DNA from 4 places in the Serratia sp. TSA_198.1 genome. Region 3 is predicted to be linked to each of the others. Evidence: predicted binding sites of a transcription regulator. Region 3 holds the regulator's gene; each other region holds the start of a gene.
What was found. The regulator CRP, encoded in region 3, controls carbon source genes, mostly activating them, when cyclic AMP is high. The targets are predictions, from matches to a motif close to ATGTGANNNNNNTCACAT.
Positions count from the first base shown of each region.

Region 1 (4,523 bases), on a different contig from region 3:
CAGGCTGCCAAGGGTGACCGCTGCGGTGCCCTGAATATCGTCGTTGAAGCAGCAAATCTCATCGCGATAGCGGTTCAGCAGCGGAGTGGCGTTGTTCTGCGCGAAGTCTTCGAACTGCAGCAGCACATTTGGCCAGCGGCGTTTTACGGCCTGAATGAACTCTTCGACAAAGGCGTGGTATTCATCGCCGGAGATGCGCGGGTGGCGCCAGCCCATGTACAGCGGATCGTTAAGGCGCTGCGGGTTGTTGGTGCCAACGTCCAGCACTACCGGCAGAGTGTAGGCCGGGCTGATGCCGCCACAGGCGGTATACAGCGACAGCTTGCCGATAGGAATGCCCATGCCGCCGATGCCCTGATCGCCCAAGCCGAGAATACGCTCACCGTCGGTGACTACGATCACTTTGACGTTTTGCTTGGTGGCGTTTTGCAGCATATCGTCGATGCGATCGCGGTTTGGGTAGGAGATAAACAACCCGCGCGCGCGGCGGTAGATGTCGGAGAAATGCTCACAGGCTTCACCGACCGTCGGGGTGTAGATGATAGGCATCATCTCGCTCAGATGCGCGTCCAGCAGGCGGTAAAACAGGGTTTCGTTGGTATCCTGGATGTTGCGCAGATAGATGTGTTTGTCGTTATCGTTCTTGAAATCCTGATACTGACGATAGGCGCGCTCAACCTGCTCTTCGATGGTTTCCACCGCTTCAGGCAGTAAACCATGCAGGTTGAAATGGCTGCGTTCATCTTCAGTGAAGGCGCTGCCTTTGTTCAGCAGCGGAAATTCCAGCAGAATCGGGCCGGCGTAAGGGATGTAGAGGGGGCGTTTGCTTTCGTATTCAAGTTCCATTGTTTTGCTCTTCAACGTATCGGATAGCTTTTATGATGCCGATCCTAAAAGATCGGGAAAATATGTACAGCAATTGTTATCGGATCATGAGGTAAATTGGCGTAATTATCGACGATCACGTCCTAATTTAACTAAAGAAAGTGTTTTAAGACGTGAATGCCATTGTAATCGGCTTACGGGGCTGTTAACAGCGGCGCCGGGCGGCACCGCCGTGATCGGGATTAGAAAGTGATGCGACTGACGTCTTGGCAACCCAGCGCTTCCAGCGTGGCGCGGGTTGCATCCCACTGGGTGAGGATAGCGGTTTGCGGCTCGGCCAGTACCGCGCGGCGGATTTTCTGGCAGTCGCTTCCGGAGACGTTCAGCAGAATCAACGCGGCCTGCAGCGGCGGCAGGCTCGGGTTAAAGGCGGCGTTCTCCGCATAGCGCCCGGCGTAAATCGTGCCGTCTTCGGCCTCCAGTGCGACACCGCTGTGGGCGTTGCTGTAGGGGGCATGGCTTTGGTTAGCGGCGGCCAGCGCGGCTTTCTCCAGTTCGTCAGACAGCGTCAACTGGTAGCCCTGATCGACCCGGTCCATCAGCAGCGTGGCGATATCCAGATCTTTCGGGCCGAATGAATCCGGCAGATAGTCGCCAAGCGTGGCAGGCTCACGGCCGGGCAGGCGAATTTGCAGGCCGCTGCCGCTGTTCAGTTCGTTCATAAACTGGCGGCAGTGGCCGCAAGGCGTGTAGTTAACGGTGATGGAGACCAGGCCAGATTCACCGCGCAGCCAGGCGTGGGTCACGGCACACTGTTCTGCATGAATGGTTTGTTGCATCGGCGCACCGCTGAATTCCATATTGGCGCCAAAATAGAGATTGCCGCTCTGGCCGCGGGCAATGGCACCGACGTGGAAATGGGAGATCGGCGTTAACGAGCAGGCCGCCGCCAAAGGCAGCAGGGCAAATGCCAGAGCATCATCATCCAGCCCGCAGCGCTGCTTGATCGCGTCTACCTGCTCCGCGCTGAACATGGCCGGGAAATCAGGCGCATCAAAATAAGGCAGCAGGACGGATTGCAATGTCGCGGACAGTTCGCCGAAAGCGGTGTGAAAACGCGGGTGCATAGAAAATCTCTCTACAGGTTAACGGGATAACATTTTAGGCAGCCTTGAAGTAATAAAGTGTGACTTATATCTCTTTATTGATGAAATCACTGCAATGAAAACGATAAATGCGAGATGTATCGCAAGTTTCCAACCCTTTAACCGAACAGATGCAGCAGCACCGGGAAGACAAAGGGCGCCAGCAGAGAAGTAATAATCCCGCAGATCACCAGCGCCAGCGAGCTGAAAGCGCCTTCCTGATAGTCCATTTCCGCACAACGTGCCGTGCCTATGGCATGCGAAGCGGTGCCCATCGCCAGGCCGCGTGCCGAACGGGTGGTGATTTTCAGCATTCTGAACAGCGAATGGCCAAATACCGAACCGAAGATGCCGGCGAAAATAACGCAGACGGCGCTGATTGCGGGGATGCCGCCAAGGGATCCCGCTACCGCCATGGCGATCGGCGTAGTGACGGATTTCGGCATGATTGATGCGGCAATTTCCGGCGTTGCGCCCATCCACAACGCGATGGCGCCGCCGCTGATCATCGCCGTCATGCTGCCGATAAAGCACACTGCGATAATCGACTTCCAGCGAGCGCGGATCTGATGCAACTGCTCATACAGCGGGAAGGCCAGCGCCACCACCGCCGGTTGCAGCAAGTCGTTGAGAATTTTGCTGCCCTGAAAATAGCGTTCATAGGGAACGCCGGTCAGCAGTAGCAGGGGAATGATCACCGCCATGGAAACCAGCAGCGGGTTCAGCAGCGGCATCTTCAGCCGCTGAGCCAGCCAGCGAGCCGCGAAGTAGACCAACAGTGTCAACGGCAATGACCACCAGATTTCATGGATCATTTTTTACCCTCCGCAGGATCGTCACTGCCGATGATTTTACGTTCACGGTGAAAATAATGAGAGGTGCAGGCGACGACGATCAGCACCATCAGGGTGCTGATAACGCAGGAAACCACCAGCGGGCTGAGATGTTCGATGATTTGGTCGTAATAGTTCATCACGCCGACGCCAATCGGCACGAACAGCAGCACCATATAACGGATCAGCAGATGACAGCCGGGCTTGACCCACTTCGCCGGCAAAATTTGGCTGGAGAGCAGGGCAAACAGGATTAGCATGCCGATAATGCTACCGGGAATGGCGATCGGCAGTAGCGCCGCGATGGCATTGCCGGCAAACAAGCAGAGGTAGATAAGGACGATTGCCCTCAGGTATTTCCAGCACAGTGTAAGCACGTTGGCCATCACCTTTTCCCGTTTAACTGATGTATTCATCATACAATTAAACTGTGATCTGCGCCACAAATCACACCATGAATTCTCTCTATGACATTCATGCCCGTTGGGCAGGTTGGCAGCACCGGCTAAAGGTCGCGCGCAGTCTTATTCCACGTAGGTGGCAATAGAGTTCGGTTGCTGTTTCTGCGCCAGCCGGTGGCCGAGGAAAAAGAATAGCAGGCTCAATAACGCGGCGGCAATCAACATCAGGAACATCAATGGCGGTGCGGCGTAGCTGAGGATAAAACCGCAAAGCACCGGGTTGATGGCGCCCCCCAACGCACTGAGATTTTGCACGCCGTAGTAGCTGCCCTTCAGATGCGCAGGTGCGATAAAGTCGATAAACATATATTCCACCGGGATAACGATAATCTCCCCCAGCGTGAATATCGCCATGGCCACGGCCCACAGCCAGACGGATTGCCCTGCCAGCATGAAACCGATCAGCCCGACAATGAAAAAGAGTGTGCCCAGCGCCAGCCAGCGCAGCATGTTTTCCTGACGCATGCCCCGGCTCAGCAAATACTGCAACGCGATGACGATACAGGCATTGACGATCATCACCATGCCAATGATTTTGTACGCGAATTCGGCGTTCGATACGATAATCAGGTATTGCGACAGATAGCCGGTGAACTGGCCGAAAACGACAGCCCCCAGCGTACTGCCGAGCGTAAAGTAAATCAGCCGACGATCGCTGCGCAGGATGGACAGCGTCTGACGAAAATCAGGCAATGTGGTCGGCGCGGATTCGGCGGACGCAGGTTGCCTTGGGTGCAACTGCCCACGCAGACGAACACTCAGTGTCGCCACCGTCAATAAGGCCAGCCCACCGGAGAGGTAGAACGGCAGCAGCGGGTTCAGCCCGGCCACCATAACGCCCAGCGATGACCCCACAGCCCAGCCGACATTCACCAGCGTGTAATTGAGCGAAAAGGCTTTTATACGCTGCGTGACCGGCAGCCAGTCGGCAAAGCACGCTTTAATGGTGATGCCCAGCACCGAATAGGCCGTATGCAGGATCGCCAGTACCAGAACGATGCCTCCCGGGCGCGGGATCCACGGGATGGCGAAAAAGCTCAGGGCGAACAGTAAAATGGAAAGCAGGATCAATGTGTTTTTGTTGAACTTGTCCACCAGATAGCCGCCATACAGGCTGGCGAAAATGCCGATCGCCAGGCTGATGCCCAGAATAATGCCGACGCTTTTCGGCAACAGGTGGAAATGCCCGGTGAGGTAAATAGTAATGAACGGCAGCGTGACGCCGCGGCCAATGGTCAACACCAGCGAACTGGCCAGCA
Region 1 is NZ_JBQZFP010000001.1:1,700,150-1,704,672, reverse strand. It holds gene ACUTSW_RS08110 (NAD-dependent malic enzyme) at 1-846, opposite strand, end outside; gene cdd (cytidine deaminase) at 1,068-1,952, opposite strand; gene ACUTSW_RS08100 (CidB/LrgB family autolysis modulator) at 2,090-2,785, opposite strand; gene ACUTSW_RS08095 (CidA/LrgA family protein) at 2,782-3,189, opposite strand; gene ACUTSW_RS08090 (MFS transporter) at 3,328-4,523, opposite strand, start outside.
Region 1: the regulator CRP is predicted to act here: its motif matches at 2,010-2,027, upstream of cdd (cytidine deaminase).

Region 2 (4,523 bases), on a different contig from region 3:
ATCGGGTTGCTCAACACCAAAATATTGATGGTCCCCGCCAGCAGACCGAGCGAACCCAGCCGCCGCTTTTGCACCTCGATGCCGATGAAAAACGCCAGCAGGCCAAGGCTGAGGCACAACAATAAAATGCTCTGCTGGGTCGCCGGCAGGATCACCATAAAGAACAGCGAACCGACCGGGATCGCCGCCAGCATGCCCAGCACAAAATCCATCGCCACCATGCGCGGTGCCGGGGTGCGCATCGCCAGCGACGTAATCACCGCAATGATCACCATAAAACCGCTGCCGGAAGTCCAGCCGGTCCACAGCCACAACAGGCTGCCAAACGTCGTCGCCACAAAGGTGCGCAGGCCGTTAATCATGGCGTGATGCCCTTCCGCCGAGGTCGGTCTGACCACCACTTCACTGCTCAGCACATCTTCTTCCACTGCGCTGATGCTGCTGTTGGTATGCACGCCTTTGGCCAACAGCAGGTAACGCGTGGCCGCGCCGACCCAACTGGTGATGGTCAGCAGCGTCTCGTCGGTGCGGTTGGTGGTCAGTACCTGGCGCAGCAGCTTCATGCGCTTGTGGATCTCCTGCGGCGTTTGCGCCGGCACCATCAGCAGTTCGCGGATATTTTCCTTCACCGCATCCGGGTGATTGAGCAGGATAAGATAGGTCTCGCAAGCCTGAGTAATCAGCGTCAGCGACAGAGTATGCAACGCCCGCACGCGCCGGTTGACCTTCTGCCAGCGCGATGACTCCATCATCAGGTTGCTGCGCATGCCGTTCAGCGCAGTCGTGCTTTTGACCAGATTGCTCCAGGCGCGGTCAATGTCTTCTTTCTCGGCATTACTGACGCACATCTGCATCAGCAAATACTGATCCACCAGCAGCTTGTCTACCGCCCGATCGATATCCAGTTTGATCGAACGCGGCGAGAACAGCAGGTCCGCCAGCACCGCGCTGACGATCCCCAGCACAATCTCGCTGCAGCGTTCAATAGCGAACTGCGGCGCCTCCAGCAGATGGGCTTCGCTGGTAGCGACAGTGACGATGATGATCAGCGCGGTATAACCGGCAAGCCCCCAGGCGTAGGAGTTTTCAACCTTGATCAGCGAAGAGATCCAGGTACAAAACCCAGCCCACATACAACACAGCAGCAGCATCACCACCGGCGCACGCGCGGTGGTGACGATAATCACCAGGCCGACGAAACAGCCGATAAAAGTACCGATAATGCGCAACCAGCCGCGGTGGCGAATGGCGCCGGAGAACGGCTCGCCACCCGCCGCAAAGGCCGGGCCGGCGGCCACGATGGCGGCGGTCATCGCCGACCAGCGCGGGGTTTCCAAATTGAGATGGAAACCGACAAACAGGGCAAACACAATCGCGAAGCTGAGCTTGAAAGCGAATCTCAGCCGAATAAACGTTGGGCTATTCATTAGCCAAACTCACGTAGCCGATGCATCAGGCGAACAAAAGGCGAGCCGCTGTCGGCCTTGCGATCGTTCTTGCCGGTGATCACCACGGTTGCGGTGGTGCCGGCCGGGTACGGATGCAACTGGTCTTTGTCGTCCAGCAGGATTTTAACCGGTACGCGCTGCGCCAGACGCACCCACTCCAGGTTGCTGTCGATAGACGCCAACCCTTTGCTGTTCACGGTGCTGCTGCTGTTGTTAACGGCGGCGGCCACGCTGTCGACGGTGCCGTGCATGATGCGGTTGCTGCCCAGTGGGGTGATTTCCACACGGTCGCCCTTGTTCAGGCCATTCAGCTTGGTTTCTTCCAGATAGGCCAGAATGTAGAAGGTGTTTTTCTTCACCAGCGCCACAGCGACTGAGCCGCGGGTAATGTATTCACCGCTGTGGACGTTCAGGTTGGTGACCCAGCCGTCGGCCGGCGCACGTACCGTGGTACGCTCCAGATCCAGTTGCGCCAGCTCGCGGGTCGCCACGGCTTTCGCCAACTGATGCTGCACGGTTTGCAGCACGTTGTTCGCCTGGTCGATCTCTTCTTGCGACATCGCCTGTACGCCCAAACGCACGCGACGGCCGGCTTCACGTTTTTTCTCCGCCGCCAGCGTCTGATAATAGGCAACATCGGCGCTGGCTTCCGCCAAGGCCTGCTCATAGCGCGGCCGGTCGATAACGAATAGCACCTGCCCTTTTTTCACCAGTTGGTTATCCACCACCGGCACGTCGGTCAGCAGGCCGGTGACGTCCGGCGCTATCGCCACTACGTCGGCGGTAAACTTGGCGTCACGCGTCCAGGGGGATTCGGTGTAAAACACCCAGGCTTTGAATACGGCGACGATCGCTAACAGGACCAGAAACAAAGTGATCGCGATTCGAACTATTTTTATTGAGAAATTTTTCACAGCGACCTCAAACGAAAAGACGTGAAATCAGATAGAACAGACAGCAATACAGCGCAGTATTAAACAGCGCCGGATGCCAGACAAAATCGTAAATCCCGGTGGGTTGCAGCAGGCGGCGCAGCAAGAAAAACAGCGCCAGCGATACCAGCAACTCAAAAAATACCGGGGGAAACGACAGTCCGAAGATGACCATAACCGGAAGCAAACTCATCCATTTTTCCTTATTGTTCACTGCACCGGGCGTTACCCTTTCTTCTCATTCACATTCTCTTTACATGTTAGCTGACGCGCACCACAAATTTCGGCCCAGACAGGTCAGGAACCTGAAAAAAGGATAAACTCAGGGGCATACATCCGCGATAGGGATTGCGAGGATATCGGAGGGATCGGCCAAAGCTGCTCTGCCGACCGCACTCACGCGTTGGTAAGGTCTTTCCACCCGACCGGTTTATATTAGCGTGCTTACTATCAACCTATCAACAATCTGTGATCTAAATCACTTTTAAGCCAGAGTGAATAATGGAAAGACTAAAACGGATGTCGGTGTTCGCAAAAGTCGTTGAATGCGGGTCGTTTACGGCGGCGGCGCGCCAGCTTGATATGAGCGTTTCGTCTATCAGCCAGACCGTCTCCAAACTGGAGAATGAGCTGCAGGTCAAGCTGCTCAACCGCAGCACGCGCCGCATTGGCCTGACGGAAGCCGGGAAAATTTACTATCAGGGCTGCCGCCGCATGCTGCAGGAAGTGAGCGAGGTGCACGAACAGCTGTACGCGTTTAACAATACGCCGACCGGCACGCTGCGCATCGGCAGTTCGTCCACCATGGCGCAAAACGTGCTGGCGACCATGACCGCCGATATGCTGAAGGAATATCCCGGTCTAACGGTGAACCTGGTGACCGGTATTCCGGCGCCGGACCTGATTGCCGACGGGCTGGACGTGGTGATCCGCACCGGCGCGCTGCAAGATTCCAGTCTGTTCTCCAAACGCCTCGGTTCAATGCCGATGGTGATATGCGCCGCTAAAAGTTACCTCAGCCAGCACGGCACGCCGCAGAAACCCAGCGACATGGTCAACTTTTCCTGGCTGGAATACAGCGTGCGGCCGGACAGCGAATTCGAGCTGATAGCCCCCGAAGGCATCACCACGCGCATCTCGCCGCAAGGGCGCTTTGTCACCAACGATTCGCAAACCATGATCCGCTGGCTGAAAGCCGGGGCCGGCATCGCCTATGCACCGCTGATGTGGGTGATCGAAGAGATCAAACGCGGCGAGATCGAGATCCTGTTCAAAAGCTATCACTCGGATCCTCGCCCGGTATACGCCCTGTACACCGAGAAAGACAAGCTGCCGCTTAAGGTGCAGGTGTGCATCGACTACCTCACGGAGTACTTCAAGCGCGTGGCGGAAGTCTATCAGGGCTACCGCTGATCAGAAAACGGCGCGCCAGAGCGCCAAGCAGCAACAGCGCCAGCATGCCCAGCCCCCAGATTAACCAAACGGCGTAGCCCGCCCAGGTGAGCAACAACGGGAAAGAGCCGGCCAGCCAGCGCCCCAGTTCTTGCAGCATCGGCAACCAGCCCTCCAGCAGCGCCTGCGGCACCAGGCTGAGCAAGCCGGTAAACTGGGGCGCCAACTGCGCAGAGCCGTTCTCCGCCATGCCCACCAGTGCAGGTAACCAGCCCAGCACGCCGGAGACGCCCCAGGCCAGCAGCGTCCATAACCCCATTGCCGCCAGCACGGCAGCCAGCGCCCATCCGTTCTTTGTCATGATTTCCCCCCTTTCTGTGTCGCACTAAGCAGCAATGTAAACCATGGACTCCACTCCAGGGTAAAGCGCCGGCGAGGGGATTTACGTTTACTTACACCGCGACATTGGCAATGCTTTGATGCGATTAACAAAAGCACCATTGGCATTACTCCTCTCTGCAACGCTGCGCTATGCTGCGGGCACCTCTCCTCTGCATCAGGAATAAAAATGAAAAAAATCATACTGGATTGCGACCCTGGGCATGACGACGCCATTGCCTTGCTGCTGGCCTGGGGCAACCCGCAGATCGAACTGCTGGCGGTCACCACCGTGGTCGGCAACCAGACGCTGGATAAGGTCACCCGCAACGCGCTGGCCGTCGCGCGTATCGCCAATATCACCGGCGTCCCC
Region 2 is NZ_JBQZFP010000004.1:3,317-7,839, reverse strand. It holds gene aaeB (p-hydroxybenzoic acid efflux pump subunit AaeB) at 1-1,427, opposite strand, end outside; gene aaeA (p-hydroxybenzoic acid efflux pump subunit AaeA) at 1,427-2,362, opposite strand; gene aaeX (p-hydroxybenzoic acid efflux pump operon protein AaeX) at 2,370-2,573, opposite strand; gene aaeR (HTH-type transcriptional activator AaeR) at 2,882-3,793, shown strand; gene ACUTSW_RS17315 (hypothetical protein) at 3,756-4,133, opposite strand; gene uriH (uridine-preferring nucleoside hydrolase UriH) at 4,341-4,523, shown strand, end outside.
Region 2: the regulator CRP is predicted to act here: its motif matches at 2,847-2,864, upstream of aaeR (HTH-type transcriptional activator AaeR).

Region 3 (4,523 bases):
GTGATCAATACCCCGGAAGTGCTGAATGGTATCGAACAACGTCATCATCTGTACGTGCAGGCACTGCGGAAAATTGGCGAGAAATACGGTATTTTCAGCGACATTCGCGGCATGGGCTTGCTGATTGGCGCAGAGCTGACTCCGCCGTATCACGGCAAGGCGCGCGATTTCCTCACCGCCGCCGCTGCGCGCGGGCTGATGATCCTCAACGCCGGCCCTAATGTGATCCGCTTTGCGCCTTCTCTGGTTGTGGATCTGAAAGACATCGACGATGGCATGGCATTGTTTGAGCTGGCGGTGCAGGACGTGATTAACGCGTAATCTTATCTCGGAATGACAAGGGGCGCCGCAGGGCGCCCTTATTGATCGCGCAGTTTACGTTTCAGCCAGATGCCGTGATGCGGGCGCTGGCGCCAGGCCAGCGACGAAATGGTGTGCATGACGCTCAGGTGGGAGAGAATGCGGCGCAGGTGGCGCTCCATTTCGGTAACCGGCATTTCCGGGTGCAAATCCGGTGGCTGCATGATGCTGTTGCCGCTGCTCGGCCCGTCGTACTCCAGCCGCTGCTGGCAGCTTTGCAGCGCTATCTCGCAGGTTTGCAGATACTCCTGCGCCAGCTTGGGCGTCAGCATATAGTGCTCGCGTGCCAGAATGGTCATCGCGTTCAGGTGTTCGACAATAAACTGACTGTGCGTTACCCACAGGCGCATATCCGCCAGATAGCTGGATTCAAACCCCGGCTCCTGCATTGCCTGATTCAATGAGGTGAACAGCGCGTTGTGCGCCTGGTTCACCTGCATGCGAGCATAGGCCAGCGCGCTGGGATCGGGTTCCTGCTCTTCCAGCAGCAGGCGCAGTGCCTGTTGATCTTTCTCCAGCGCCTGATGGGCGTTCTTGCGCAGCAGGCCGCTTTGCCACTGTGGCCACAGCCAGATGGTGCCGCCGAACACCAACACGCAGCCGATCAGGGTGTCGATAAGGCGGGGGATCAGGAAATGTGTGCCGTTCAGCGCCAGCAGTTGCAGGGTATAGACCGCCGTCACCGTAAAGCCAATCACCGCCAGCCCGTAGTTTTTACGCGAAACCAGATAGGCCGCCAGCGTAATGACCAGCATCACGCTCAGGGTCGCGCCCTCGGGCATTTGCAACTGTAGCAGCCCGGCAGCGATCACCAGCCCGGCCAACGTGCCGAGCGCACGGTGCTGGATGCGAACCCGGGTGGCATTGTAGCCGTTCTGGCTCACCAGCATGACGGTCAGCAGGATCCAGTAAGGTTTTGGCAGATTGAAAACCATCCCCAGGCTGCTGCCCGCCGCCAGCATTACCCCCAGCCGTGCCGCATTGCGCAGGGCGTTGGATTTAAACGACAGGTAGCTGAACAGCGCCGGCCAGAACGGCAGGCGGTTTTGATTGGCCATCAGGTCGCGACGGTATAACGGATGCTGGGTGCGCAGCAGGCGAGCGATGCGGCTGAAGTGGTAGTAACAGAACTGACCCACCGGATTGTCGGGGTGCTGTGCGGCCACTTTTTCCAATGCTGCCAGCTCGTTGGTCATACTGAAGCGCTGGGAGTATTGATGATAGAGAATATCGTGCGCCACCGTGCGCAGCCGGCCGGCAATCACCTGCGCATTGCGGCGGATAATCGCCTCGGCCTGGCTCTGCTCCACCAGTTTTTGCACTTCTTCCGGCAGGTGCAGGCTGACGGTAATGTGTTCTTGTAAATCCAGCGCGACCTGAAAGGTTCGCTGCAGGCGTTTTTGCTCGAGATTATTGGCGTGCGGCAAAAAGTTGAGCTGCTGATACAGCAGGCTGATCAGGTCCATCACTTTTTGCTGGCGCACCAGCAGTGGCGGTAACGCGGTTTGCGGATCGGTATGTTGGGTTAACAGGGAATACTTGGCTTCGAAGTAGTCCGCCAGTTCCAGATAAAGCTGGCTCAACGATTCGCGCATCGGCTGTTCTTTCCACAGCTTGAACCAGAACCAGGTGAACAGGCCGTACCAGGCGGTACCCACCACATACAGTAAGGGGGCGTACCACAGCGGCACCGTGCCGGCCATGCTGAGAGAAAAGATGGCGGCGATCAACGCGGCGGGGAGCAGGCGGGCATGTAACGGGCTGATCTCGCCGCTGACGCCGAGCAGCAGAGCCAGGCCGAGCATCAACGCCGGCAGCGGCAATTGCCACAGCAACGCCTGCTGCAGCAACAGGCTGCTGAGTGCAAACAGTGAGCCGCCGACGATCAGGCGTTTGAAAAAACGTTTGTGGGGCGTGTCCAGCCCGGCGATGTTACAGCAGGCGGGAACCAGGGAAAACAGCAGGCCGAGTTGCAGGTGGCCGATCAGCAGGCCAAAGAGCACCGGCAGACACAGCACCAGCGTTTGCCGCAGTGCGTAATTGACTTCCGGGTGGTAAATCAGTCGACGCCACATGATCGGTCGGGGCATAAAAAAACGGCGCGAATCATCGCGCCGTTTTTTCAGTGATTAACGTGTGCCGTAAACGACAATGGTTTTGCCGTGGGCGGAGATCAGGTTTTGATCCTCCAGCATTTTCAGAATGCGGCCGACGGTTTCACGTGAACAACCGACGATCTGACCAATTTCCTGGCGGGTGATTTTGATCTGCATGCCGTCTGGGTGGGTCATGGCATCGGGTTGTTTCGCCAGGTTCAGCAGCGTTTGCGCGATGCGACCGGTAACGTCCAGGAAGGCGAGGTTACCCACTTTCTCTGAGGTCACTTGCAGGCGGCTTGCCATCTGCGCTGACAGGCGCATCAGGATGTCCGGGTTGACCTGAATCAGTTGGCGGAATTTCTTGTAAGAAATCTCAGCCACTTCACAGGCGGTTTTCGCCCTGACCCAGGCGCTACGCTCCTGGCCTTCTTCAAATAATCCAAGCTCGCCGATGAAATCCCCCTGGTTAAGGTAGGACAAGATCATCTCTTTACCTTCTTCATCTTTAATCAGCACCGCGACGGAGCCTTTTACGATGTAGTAAAGCGTTTCGGCTTTTTCACCTTGGTGAATCAGCGTACTTTTGGATGGATATTTGTGGATATGGCAATGAGACAGGAACCATTCGAGTGTAGGGTCTGTTTGCGGTTTGCCGAGAACCATTCGCTGTTATCCTCTGTTGTTATCGCTGCCTTGTGTCACAGGGGTCAGAGTTCCCTGTAAAACGTGCTGTCGCCGTTGTTTTAAGGGTGGCTGGCAGCAGGTTTTGAGGCGTGTCATAAATATACGCTGTCGCTCTAGCATATTAACTTGCCGGGAGAGCTGCAAGCTACATTCTATTAACATACCGGTAAAGGAGCCTTTCTCTGGGAGTTTCCCTGAAATCAGTGTCCCGGAAAGATTTATTGCGGCTCTGTTTGTAGCACAGAGTGAGGCGGGTGTCTCGTGTTGTCTTGCTTGCGCATGACCAGCATCAGGTTCCGTTGCCAGTTTCTATGCGAAAGCGTACTCTGATTTTAAGAAATTAATCGGAGTGACCAATATGCAGGCAAGAGTTAAGTGGGTGGAAGGGTTGACGTTTCTGGGGGAATCCGCGTCTGGCCATCAGGTGTTGATGGACGGCAACGCCGGCGATAAAGCCCCCAGCCCGATGGAAATGGTGCTGATGTCGGTGGGGGGATGCAGCGCTATCGACGTGGTGTCGATCCTGAAAAAAGGGCGTAATGACGTGCGTGATTGCGAGGTGAAATTGACCTCCGAACGGCGTGAAGAAGTGCCGCGCGTCTTTACCCATATCAACCTGCATTTTATCGTGACCGGCAAAGGTCTGACCGACAATATCGTTGAACGTGCGGTGAACCTCTCCGCCGAGAAATACTGCTCGGTGTCGTTGATGCTGAACAAGGCTGCCAGCGTGACTCACAGCTTTGAAATCCGCGACGTAGCGTAACGCGCAAGAATAAAGGGGCGCGGCCAACTGCCGCGCTCCGACCTATTACCCGATTTTTTTGCCTTCCAGCAGTTGCTGCACCAGCGGCGCCATGATCAGTTCCATCGCCAGCCCCATTTTGCCGCCCGGCACCACCAGCGTATTGATGTGCGAGATAAAAGAGCCTTGCAGCATCGCCAGCAGGTAAGGGAAATCGATCTGATCCAGCCCGCGGAAGTGAATCACCACGAAACTTTCATCCAGTGAAGGGATGGCTTTGGCGGCGAACGGGTTGGAGGTATCCACCGTCGGCACGCGCTGGAAGTTGATGTGGGTGCGCGAGAACTGCGGCGTGATGTAGTTGATATAATCCTCCATCGAACGCACCACCGAATCCATCACCGCTTCACGTGAATGCCCGCGCTCGCCGGTATCGCGGATCAGTTTTTGGATCCACTCCAGGTTAACGATCGGTACCACGCCGACCAGCAGATCGACATGTTTGGCCACGTCGGTATGTTCGGTAACCACGCCGCCATGCAACCCTTCATAGAACAGCACGTCGGTCGGCGCCGGCAGCGCTTCCCAAGGTGTAAAGGTGCCGGGGACCTGGTTATAAGGCACCGCTTCGTCGT
Region 3 is NZ_JBQZFP010000007.1:19,223-23,745, reverse strand. It holds gene argD (bifunctional acetylornithine/succinyldiaminopimelate transaminase) at 1-321, shown strand, start outside; gene ACUTSW_RS21680 (YccS/YhfK family putative transporter) at 360-2,435, opposite strand; gene crp (cAMP-activated global transcriptional regulator CRP) at 2,490-3,122, opposite strand; gene ACUTSW_RS21670 (OsmC family protein) at 3,502-3,909, shown strand; gene ACUTSW_RS21665 (phosphoribulokinase) at 3,955-4,523, opposite strand, start outside.

Region 4 (4,523 bases), on a different contig from region 3:
AGTTTCGCGACGTAGACGTGTTTTATGGCCCGATCCAGGCGTTGCAGCAAGTGTCGTTGCAGGTGAACGAAGGGGAAACGGTAGCGCTGATCGGTGCCAACGGCGCGGGGAAATCCACGCTGCTGATGTCAATTTTCGGCCAGCCGCGCATCAGCGGCGGGCAGATCTTGTTTTGCGGCGAAGATATCAGCCGGCGCTCCACCCATTACGTGGCCAGCAGCGGCATCGCCCAGGCGCCCGAAGGGCGGCGTATTTTCCCGGATATGAGCGTGGAGGAAAACCTGCTGATGGGCACTATTACTGTCGGCAACCGTTATGTGGATGAAGATTTGCAACGCATGTTCGATCTGTTCCCGCGCCTGAAGGAGCGGCGCAACCAGCGTGCGATGACCATGTCCGGCGGTGAGCAGCAAATGTTGGCCATCGCCCGTGCGCTGATGAGCCGGCCGAAGCTGCTGCTGCTGGATGAGCCGAGCCTGGGCCTGGCGCCGATTATCGTCAAACAGATCTTCAGTATTCTGCGCGAGCTGACCCGTGGCGGCATGACGCTGTTTCTGGTGGAACAAAATGCCAACCATGCGCTGAAACTCTCCGATCGCGGCTATGTGATGGTCAACGGCCAAATTCGTCTGACCGGCAGCGGTGCGGAGTTGTTGAGCAATCAGGAGGTGAGGAAAGCCTATCTGGGCGGGATTTGAACCCTCAGGCCGGGGGCCAGGAGGCTCCCGGCCAGCGTTCAAAACTGGCGTTGGATCCAGCGTACGTTCAGCCGCACCAGCGCGATGATGCCGTTGGACAACCAACGCAGGCCGGCGGGCAAATCGCGGCGGCGAATATCCAGCAGCAGCACGGTGCGTACTTCCTCGCTGTCATTCCACACTTCGTGTTCGAAGGTATCGTCCCACAGCATAAATTCTCCCTCGTTCAACCGGTATTCGCGCCCATCGACTTTCAGCACCGCAGCGGGAACGCCGTCGGCCCGTTTGGGCATCGACAGCACCAGATAACCGCGCAGAATGCCGCGAAACGGGCCACGGTGCGCCGGCACCTGTTTGCCGGGCGCCAGGAAAGACAGCGAAGCGGAAAGCACATCCGGTGAGGTGGCGATCAATTCGGCAAGCGTCGGGCAGCGTTCAAGATTGCGGGTTATCGGCTGGCCATAGGCCTGCATGATAAACATCCGCCAGTCGCGCGCGTCATTGGCGGAGATCGACGCCTGTTCGCTCATGATCTCGTGAAAACGCGGGATATTGCGCAGATCCTGGGCAACGCTCAGTGCCTCATCACGTATCTGCGGCCAGGCTGCGGTAAAACGTTGTGCGTCGGGGAACAGGCGATCGCTATCGAGCACCGGCGCGCCGGAGATGCGGCGATCGTAAATACCGCGTAACCGCAGCACTGCCCAATCATAGATGAATGACATGGTTTCCTCGTTAATAAGGTGCGACTGCCGGGTGATCAAATACTGTGAGAAAAAAGGTATGGGTTCAACAGATTAGCACAGCATTTCGTCATGCGGGAGTGGCAGCGGCCTGTGCTGAGACAGGCGGGGTGAAGCGGGGGATCGGCCCGGAGGATTGACCGGTAACGGGTGTTCCAGTTCGGCAGCAGGTTGTCGAAAAATACAGCACAATAAAAATGTGACGCATATCGCATTTTAATCGGCGGTTGGTTAAAATATCGCTACTGCTCGCCTCTGTCCGGACCCCGTTAAATATGGAACACACCCACGTCTCGCGCTCGACCGCCTGGTTGCGCGTGGTTGTCCTCGCCATTTCGGCCTTTATCTTCAATACCACCGAGTTTATTCCGGTCGGGTTATTGAGCGATATCGCCCAAAGCTTCTCGATGCAAACCGAGCAGGTCGGGTTGATCATCACGATTTACGCCTGGATCGTCGCCGCCGCTTCACTGGCGTGCATGCTGCTGACCAGCAAGATTGAGCGCCGCAAACTGCTGATCGGGGTGTTTGTTCTGTTTATCGCCAGCCATGTGTTGACCGCCGTGGCGTGGAACTTCACCACGCTGGTGATTTCCCGCGCCGGGGTCGCGCTGGCCCACTCGGTATTCTGGTCGATCACCGCCTCGCTGGCGATTCGCGTGGCCCCTGCAGGCAAGAAAGCGCACGCGTTGAGCATGCTGGCGGGCGGAACCGCACTGGCGATGGTGCTTGGCCTGCCGTTGGGGCGCATCGTCGGCCAACTGCTGGGGTGGCGCATGACCTTTATCGGCATCGCGGTCTGCGCCACTTTCGCGCTGGCGCTGCTGTGGCGTCTGTTACCGATACTGAAAAGCGAGCATTCCGGCTCCCTGGCCAGCGTGCCGGTCCTGTTTAAGCGCCCGGCGCTGGTTCGCCTGTATATGCTGACCATTATCGTGGTGACGGCGCATTTTGCCGCCTATAGCTATATCGAACCCTTTATCCAGACCGTGGCCGGGCTGTCGGAAAACTTCACCACCCTGATGCTGTTGCTGTTCGGGGCCGCCGGCATTTTCGGCAGCCTGCTGTTCAGTCGTTTCAGCGAACGTTTCCCGTCGGGCTTTTTCATCGGTGCCATCGCATTGTTGATGTTGAGCCTGCTGCTGCTGCTGCCGGCCTCCGGTGACGAAACCCACCTGACGCTGTTGTTTGCGGTATGGGGCGTGGCGATTATGGCGATTGGCCTGTCGATGCAGGCCAAGGTATTGAACCTGGCGCCAGACGCCACCGACGTTGCGATGTCTATCTACTCCGGGTTGTACAATTTCGGTATCGGCGCGGGTGCGCTGTTGGGCAATCAGGTCAGCCTGCACCTGGGCATGGGCAACATCGGCTTTGTCGGCGCACCGCTGGCGTTGATTGCTCTGGGCTGGTGCCTGTTCAGCTTCTATCGCAGCGAGCGTTTATTGCAGCATCGGGCCTGACGGCTGCGTTTACTTTTCTTGTGCCGCGCCGTCATGCGCATGCAAACGGCCTAATAACATAAACACCAGCAATGCGGTGCCGGCTGCGCCAACGGCCAGCAGATAAAGCAGGGTGCGGAACGCCTGATCATAGATCTGCAGCGTTAGCCGGCGTTGGCTGGGCAGCAATGCGGCGGCGTGGTCGAGATCGCCCAGCGCCGCGCGGTTGGCCGCCTCGGTGATGGAGTGCGTACCGGCAGCGCCGGACAGTGCGTCAAGCAGGCCACCCTGAATCAGCAAGGCGAGCACCGCGCCGGCAATCGCGATGGCGATGCCATCGGCTGAGACACGTACCGCGTTGAAAATGCCGGTAGCCATACCCGCCCGCTCTTTTTCCACCACGCTGACCGCCATCGCATCCATCAATCCCCAGGGCAGGCCGATACCGGTGCCGATCAACAGCATCGGTACTATCAGGCCGTTACCGCTATCTTCCGTTAACCCATGACCGAGCCAGGCCAATCCTGCGGCGGTCAGCAGCAACCCGACGCCGGAGAGCAGGCCAGAGGTAAAACGCCGCGCCAACAGTGCCGCGATAAAGGGCACTATCAGCAAGGGCGCCGCCAGGGCAATCATGGTTTTGCCGGCCTCGAATGCGCTCTGCCCGTCAATGCCGATAAAGCGCCCCGGCAGCATGACGATCAGCACCACAAAAAAGAATGCCGGTGAGGCGGCCAGTACCTGAACCCCAATAAAGCGGGGGCTGCGGAACAAGGTCAAATCGAGCATCGGCCGCGCCACCCGCCGTTCAATCAGCACGAAGCCAATAAACACCCCCAGGGATAACAATAATGAACCGGCTACCGACAGGCTGCGCCAGCCGTTTTCCGGCGCGAGCAGGATCGCGTAGGTGAATAACGTCAGCGCAGCGGTGAAACTGATCGCGCCGGGCCAGTCCAGCCCCGTCGCATGAGGATTGCGGGACTCGATGACCGCGAACAGCACCAGCGCAAACCCCACAACGGCAATCAACGCGGTGGCGATAAACACCCATTGCCAGCCTGCCGTAACCACCAGCCAGCCGGATGCCAGCGGCCCGAAAGCCAGGCCAATGCCGAACGTGGTGCCCAGCAGGCTGAATACCCGGGTGCGAACCGGCCCGTGGAAGGTCTGCGCCAACGATGACATGGCACCGGCGAAAGCGGCCGCGCCGGCCAGACCTTGCGCCAGCCGCAGGATATCTATCCCCACTACCGAGGGAGAGTAAGGGATCATCAGAGTCAGAAGGGTGAACGCACCCAGCCCGATCAACCAGACACGCTTGCGCCCATAAATGTCGGTCAGGCTACCGGCGGCCATCATCGCGCTGCCATAGGTGAGGATATAACCGTTGACCACCCAACTTAGTTGCACGGCGGTGCCACCCAGCGACTGGCTGATGGAAGGCAGCACCACCGCCGGGCCGGTGAAGCTCAAAGGAATAAGAATGCCGGTCAGGCAGGCGGCCAGCAATTGCAGCCATACCCGAATCTCAATGCGATCTGCGGTGGAAGTTATCTGCGTCATGTTTTCATCTTGCACATAATGGAAAGGCCCATAAACGGGGCTGCGCAGCGTTATCGCTGCATAGCCATCAACAT
Region 4 is NZ_JBQZFP010000002.1:565,979-570,501, forward strand. It holds gene ACUTSW_RS13990 (ABC transporter ATP-binding protein) at 1-698, shown strand, start outside; gene ACUTSW_RS13995 (aspartyl/asparaginyl beta-hydroxylase domain-containing protein) at 737-1,423, opposite strand; gene ACUTSW_RS14000 (sugar transporter) at 1,717-2,904, shown strand; gene ACUTSW_RS14005 (MFS transporter) at 2,914-4,449, opposite strand.
Region 4: the regulator CRP is predicted to act here: its motif matches at 1,639-1,656, upstream of ACUTSW_RS14000 (sugar transporter).